DNA from 2 places in the Subdoligranulum sp. APC924/74 genome. Region 1 is predicted to be linked to the other one. Evidence: predicted binding sites of a transcription regulator. Region 1 holds the regulator's gene; the other holds the start of a gene.
The links. Region 1 encodes Rex, which represses fermentation and respiration genes when NADH is low (regulators of the CRP and FNR family bind a similar motif). Its sites were predicted from a motif close to ATTGTTAANNNNTTAACAAT; they were not measured.
Positions count from the first base shown of each region.

Region 2: the regulator Rex is predicted to act here: its motif matches at 2,226-2,245, upstream of fucO (lactaldehyde reductase).

Region 1 covers NZ_PSQF01000007.1:4,913-8,331, reverse strand. The annotation lists gene C4885_RS03755 (ABC transporter substrate-binding protein) at 1-97, opposite strand, end outside; gene C4885_RS03750 (hypothetical protein) at 568-747, shown strand; gene C4885_RS03745 (thymidine kinase) at 962-1,576, opposite strand; gene C4885_RS03740 (redox-sensing transcriptional repressor Rex) at 1,709-2,356, opposite strand; gene C4885_RS03735 (ClpP family protease) at 2,684-3,346, shown strand.
Region 2 covers NZ_PSQF01000003.1:83,730-87,148, reverse strand. The annotation lists gene C4885_RS02330 (hypothetical protein) at 356-805, opposite strand; gene fucO (lactaldehyde reductase) at 1,006-2,154, opposite strand; gene sdaAB (L-serine ammonia-lyase, iron-sulfur-dependent subunit beta) at 2,550-3,236, shown strand; gene sdaAA (L-serine ammonia-lyase, iron-sulfur-dependent, subunit alpha) at 3,239-3,419, shown strand, end outside.

The sequences.
Region 1 (3,419 bases):
AAGAAGCTGCGGTGCTGTTGGCAGCGGAGCCGCCGCAGCCTGCCAGCAGGCCAGCAGCCATAACGCTGGCCATTGCAAGGGCGATTGCCTTTTTCATTGTTTTAGTCCTCCTAAAAATGTTCCTATAACGAGCGGCCTGACAACTGACCGCTTCATTCAACGCTATTATAATAACAAATTGTGAACATCAAAAAAATATCCAAAATAGTGTGCAAATTATAAAAACAAACAAATATTGCTTTAATTAAATGGGCAAAAAATCAGCTCATGTCAAAACATACGAACTAAGAAAAAACAATTTGTACATAGTGCTGAAACGGCTTGACCCTGCATCTAACAAAAATTACGGCAAAATCTTGCATAAAGTGAGGCGATTTGTGCGTATTTGTATATGCTACAAACGGTTACAACGAAATTATAGGGGAAAACGTGTAAAATGCTGAATGAATCACAGAAAACAAACGCACAAATTCGGTAACGCAAAAAATGTACGCAAGCGCACTTCTTTTGCGCATTCGTGCAAAATTTGCAATGGGAAGAAATACAGTATGCTAAAAAATATTCGCGATGGCAAAATATGTGCGAAAAATGGAATGGAAATTGCTGCACATAAAACATATCTTGTATATGCGGCCTTTTGGTGCTCTGAAAATTGTGCCGCAAAGTGTTGGAAACAAAAATGGCACAAAAGCGGTGCTGCAAGGCTGGGCAGCGGCTTTTGTGCCATATATGTTGTCATTTACTTAAGGCAATACCGCATAATTCTAAGTGCCGATACGGCGAGCGAGGTACGGCAGATGCTAAGCCAAAAGCGCAGATAATACTGGATGTCTTATCGAGCATTTTGGCAACGCAGATGCCGTGCCGCAGCTGCCGAAGCGGTGCTTAAGCCGCAAGGCGGGAATTGTGCGGTGTTGCCTTATATAAAAGGGCGGAACACAGATTGAAATAAAAGAATGGATCACTGGTGCGCGGGGTGGCGTTTCAGGAAAGCGCGGTATTCCCGGTACCAGCACTGGGGGCAAAGGCTCTGATACTCTACAGCATCCACTGTGTCAATCGCAACCTGGGCGCCCTCAAACACGAACTCGCCGTTTACCTTGCGGCCGTTGCAGGTGGCTTTGCGGCCGCAGGCACAGATGGTTTTCATCTCCTCGATGGTATGGGCCAGCTCCAGAAGGCGGGTGGAACCGGGAAAGCCGCGGTTCATAAAGTCCGCCCGCAGCCCATAGCAGATGACCGGAATGTTCAGGTCCACCGTGACCAAAAACAGCTGCTCGGCCTGCGCCGGGGTAAAGAACTGGCTTTCGTCACACAGCACACAGGCAGGGGCGCTGCCATGGGCGGCAGTATCGGCCCGGACGATATCCAGGATGTCCATGTCCGGGCTGACCAGCACATCCACCTTGTGGCTGACCCCCAGGCGGGAAACAATATGATCGCCGCCTTTGGTGTCCACGCTGGCTTTCAGAATCAGCACCCGCATGCCGCGTTCGTTATAATTGAAAGCAACCTGCAAAAGCGCCGTGGTTTTGCCGCTGTTCATTGCGCCGTAACGGTAATATAGCTTTGCCATGTTTGGCTCCTTATTAAAATAAAGTAAAAAACAGCATGAAAATCGGGGTGTACCACAGGATCCTGCACCCATGCCAGGGCAGGCGCTGGGGTACACCCCGCCGGAAACAGTCACGTGCTGTGTGCCCGGCTTTTATTCATCATGGCTGCGCAGCCGGTAGCCAAGGCTCATCAGGCTGTCGCCCAAATGGACGTTTTCCACTGTGACCTGCGGATAAACGACCGAAAGATCATAGTGGCTGAAGTTCCAGAAGCCCTGAATACCCAGCCGGACCAGCTCGTCCGAAAGGTCCATGGCGCTCTGGCGCGGCACGCACAGCACGGCGACCACCGGCTTGTGCGCCGCACAGAAGCTTTCCAGCTCGGACAGCGGGCGGATGGTTACGCCGCTGATCTCCTTGCCCTCCAGGGCGGGGTTGATATCAAACGCGGCAATCAGCTTGTAGCCGTTGGTATCGCGGCTGATAAAGCTGGAGACCGCCGTGCCCAGGCGGCCGGCGCCGATCAGCACGGTAGGCAGCAGCTCGCCGTTGCCAAACAGCAGTTTGCCAATCTCGGTAAGCAGCACATCCACCTTGTAGCCGATGCCCTGCTGGCCAAAACCGCCAAAACAGTTGAAATCCTGCCGCACCTGGCTGGCGGTGGTGCCCATCATGCGGGCCAGCTCGCTGGAAGAAATTTTATCACGCCCATCTGCCTGCAGGTTGCTCAAGTAGCGGTAATATTTGGGCAGCCGCTTGATCACGGGTAACGATGCTTTGTTTTGCATTGTTGATGACATAAAGACTAATCTCCCGTTCTCCGGGCAGGGGTAAAGGGAACGCCCTGCCTCTTGTGTGATTCCGATGTAAATTCTAGTAAAAGTATAATCAATCTTGTGCCGATTGTCAATTTTTTATCTAAGTTTTTCCGCGCTTTTTTTGCCCAGTCGCGCCCCTCTGTGCATAAAAAAGCGTACCAGCGGGGCATACTGTCAGGGTATAGCCGGGTTTTGCACTGCCCGGCGCACCGATTTTGTCGGAAGGAAAGGACCCCCGCCATGCCAAACCGTACCCCAAAACAACAGCCCGCCCCCCATGCTGCCAAGGTCGCCAAGGATGTGGAGCGCATGCGGCTGGAACATGACCTGATCACGGACAGCGGCATTGTGCCTGCCACCAAGGGCCGCCATGCCATTTATTGCCTGACGGTGATCGGCACCATTGAGGGCCACAGCCTGGCCCCCGATAACCAGAAAAGCACCAAGTATGAGCATGTGATCCCCCAGCTGGTGGATATTGAGGAGGACCCCGCCATTGAGGGGCTGTTGGTCATCCTGAATACCGTGGGCGGCGATGTGGAAGCCGGGCTCGCTTTGGCGGAGCTGATCTCCGGCGTCAGCAAGCCCAGCGCAACACTGGTGCTGGGCGGCGGGCATTCCATCGGCATCCCGCTGGCGGTTTCGGCCCGCAAAAGCTTTATTGTGCCCACCGCCACCATGACGGTGCATCCGGTGCGCCACTCCGGCATGGTGCTGGGGGTGCCCCAGACCCTGCGCTATTTTGAGCAGATGCAGGAGCGCATCGTCAGCTTTGTGGCGGGGCATTCCGGCATCAGCGCCAAGCGCTTTACCCAGCTGATGCACAATACCGGGGAGCTGGTGATGGATATGGGTACCGTGCTGGGCGGGGAACAGGCTGTGGAAGAGGGGCTGATCGATGCCATCGGCAACCTGGGCGATGCGCTGCGCTACCTGTATGCCGAAATCGACGCCGGGAAAACCGGATATTGAGGGGGCGCTGCCCGCCGGTGGGCGGAAAGGCTTTGATGAAAATAGAAAGAGAAAGGGGTTTTACAAGCGGGCG
Region 2 (3,419 bases), on a different contig from region 1:
ATTTGTAAAAGATTGTACTTGATTACATTAGATTTGCAACAAAAATGCAGTTCAAATCTCTCTTACTCCGCCAACAAAAACCCGCGTATCTGCGTAAGATATGCGGGTTTTTGGTTTATCTAAACGCACCTCTACCCCAACATTTACCTCAATAATCCCCCTATCTAGGGTGTATCTGAAACGTCGAAAATATCGTCTATTTCTACAAACGCAAAGGGGATGAGCAGCCCCGTTAAAGCCGTTACATATGTTAGTTGTAACTAACGCTTTTTTCAAAAAATAGCCGGCGTGTTTCCACAAGCGTTTTGCGGGTATACTCCGGCTTTTATTATACGGTGCGGCACAAGGATGCAGTTCAGGATGCGCGGCGGCGGAACAGCACCGCCAGAGACCATACCAGCGTGGCCGCGCTGAACCACAGCCCGGTGCTGAACGCGTTGGCTGCCGCTGTGCGCAGCATGGCACCGGGCATGGGGATCTCCGGCATATGCCTGGCCGCCTGCCACACTGCCGCTGCTTGAACAGCAGCCTGCTCCGCCCCAACGGCGCAGCCAACGGTAGAAAGGATCATCGGCAGCAGCAGGCGCTTTTTATCCTTATGGCACCAGCCCAGCAGCAGGCCTGCGGAAATTATTCCCGTCCCCCACGGCAGAAGCCCCAGCAGGGTGCCCAGCCAGCTGTCGGGCTTCGTGCTGACAAATACCGCCGTTGGGCCATCTGCTCCGCCAATAATGCCAATGGTGCTGCTGGCCTGCGCTCCCCTTGCCTGCACCCGGTCTTTCAGCTGGTTCCAAAATTGGCTCACGATCTTCCCTGCCTTTCATTTGTTGTTTGACCGCTGCATGGTTCTTGTTTGGTTAGTTATACTATAGCATGTCACGCTGTTTTCGTCAATGAAACATTAAAATCGCAGCATCCCTCAATATTTCTGCCACGAAAAACCGCCCCGCATGCAGCAGTGGACAGCATGCGGGGCGGTAATTATAGATTCAGTTCATCGAAAGATCACAGCAGGCCCTTGTACAGTTCCTTGATCTCCTCAACGCTGGTATCACGCGGGTTGCCGGGGCAGCAGGCATCGGCAAAAGCGGACTCTGCCAGGAACTGGATGTCCTCTTCCTTCAGGATGCCATGCAGGTTTGCGGGGATGCCAACATCGGCGCTCAGCTGCTTGACGGCTGCGATGGTTGCATCAGCGGCTTCGGCATCATTCATCTCGTCAATGCCGGTCACGCCCATAGCCTTGCCGACTGCGCGGTAACGCTCGCCTGCAACACTCTTGTTGTATTCCAGGCCGGTGGGCAGGATGATGGCGCAGGCAACGCCATGCGGGGTGTCGTACAGAGCAGACAAACCGTGTGCCATGCTGTGGACAATGCCCAGGCCAACATTGGAGAAACCCATGCCGGCAATGTACTGACCCAGAGCCATGCCTTCGCGCCCTTCCGGGGTGTTCTGCACAGCGCCGCGCAGGTTCTCGGAGATCAGCTTGATGGCTTCCAGGTGGAACATATCAGAGATGGTGCAATGGCCCTTGGTGATGTAGCCTTCAATGGCATGGGTCAGTGCGTCCATACCAGTGGCGGCGGTCAGACCCTTGGGCATGCTGGACATCATATCGGGGTCAACCACAGCGATTTCAGGAATATCGTTGGTATCCACGCAGACGAACTTGCGCTTCTTCTCTACATCGGTGATGACATAATTGATGGTAACTTCGGCAGCGGTACCGGCGGTGGTGGGTACGGCAATGGTAAACACAGCGTGCTTTTTGGTGGGGGCAACGCCTTCCAGGCTGCGGACATCCGCAAATTCGGGGTTGTTGATGATGATGCCGATAGCCTTTGCAGTATCCATGGAGGATCCGCCGCCGATGGTCACGATGCAGTCCGCCTCAGCTGCCTTGAAAGCAGCAACGCCGTCCTGCACGTTCTGGATGGTGGGGTTGGGCTTGATTTCGCTGTAAACAGCATAGGGGAAGCTGGCTGCATCCAGCAGGGCAGTGATCTTGCCGGTAACGCCGAACTTGATCAGGTCGGGGTCAGAGCAGACAAAAGCCTTTTTATAGCCGCGGGCGGTCAATTCGGGAACAATGTTCTCGATTGCACCATGGCCATGGTAAGAGATCGTATTCAAAACAATGCGGTCAGCCATAATGGTATTACCTCCGTTTTCTGTGCATGGTTTGCTCTTGGGCACGCGCTGTACGCAGCCCGTTCCATGCCTTTGTTATAATTATAACATCGTTTTACCCTGCCGTCTTTGGGCTTTTGTATCCGCTTTATTGTGAAAATTCCACTTTGCTGTTAAGCCGCCCAAAAGTTTCTAAAGTTTTTGGGCATTTCTTCCGTGCTGTCCCCCACTTGCAAACACCTGCGCGATATGCTATACTGTTTTTGCAATGAGGCGCGACCTGTTTTTTGGCCGCGCCTTTTTAACTATCAGGCCAAAACCGCGGCGCGCAGCCCGGTTTTTATAAGGTGTATCTGAAAGCAAAGAAATAGGCCAGATTTTCGACTTTTCAGGTACACTCTAGGAGGGATAACGTCATGCGCTTATTTGATGTGCTGGGCCCCGTGATGACAGGCCCTTCCAGCAGCCACACGGCTGGCGCGGTGCGCATTGGGCTTACAGCGCGCAACCTGTTGGGCGAAACCCCAAAAACCGCCGAGATCCTGCTGCATGGCAGCTTTGCCGCCACAGGCCGCGGCCACGGTACCGACCGTGCGCTGGTGGCCGGGCTGCTGGGCATGCTGCCAGACGATGAACGCATCCCGGACAGCTTTTCCCTGGCGCAGCAGGCCGGGCTGGATTATACCATCGGCACCGTGGTGCTGCGCGGTGCCCACCCCAACACCGCCCTGCTGCGGCTGGAAGGGGTGAGCGGCCGCAAGCTGGAAGTAATGGGTGCTTCCATCGGCGGCGGGCGCATCAACATCTGCCAGATCGACGGCATTACCACCAACTTTGGCGGCGACCACAACACCCTGATCGTTCACAATCAGGATACCCCCGGCCATGTGGCCGAAGTGACCACCGCATTGGCGCAGCGGGGCATCAACATTGCCACCATGCAGCTGTACCGTTCCACCGCCGGGGGCTATGCCGTAATGGTGCTGGAATGTGACCAGCCCCTGCCGGACACCTTAATTGCCGAACTGCGCGGCATGCAGGGCATTGTGAAAGTGACCGGTCTGAACCTTGCGCAGCAGACCGAAACAAGGGAGGGCGCGTGATTATGGCATATTCTTCCGTTAAAGCAATGCTGAACGTCAGTCGCCAGAACAACCAGCCCCTGTGGGACGTTATTTTGCAGAGCGACCTGCTGGAAAGCGGGCTGACCCGCCCCCAGTCCCTGGCCGAAATGCACCACCTGTGGCAGGTGATGGTGCAAACCAGCGATAACTACTGTGGCGCGG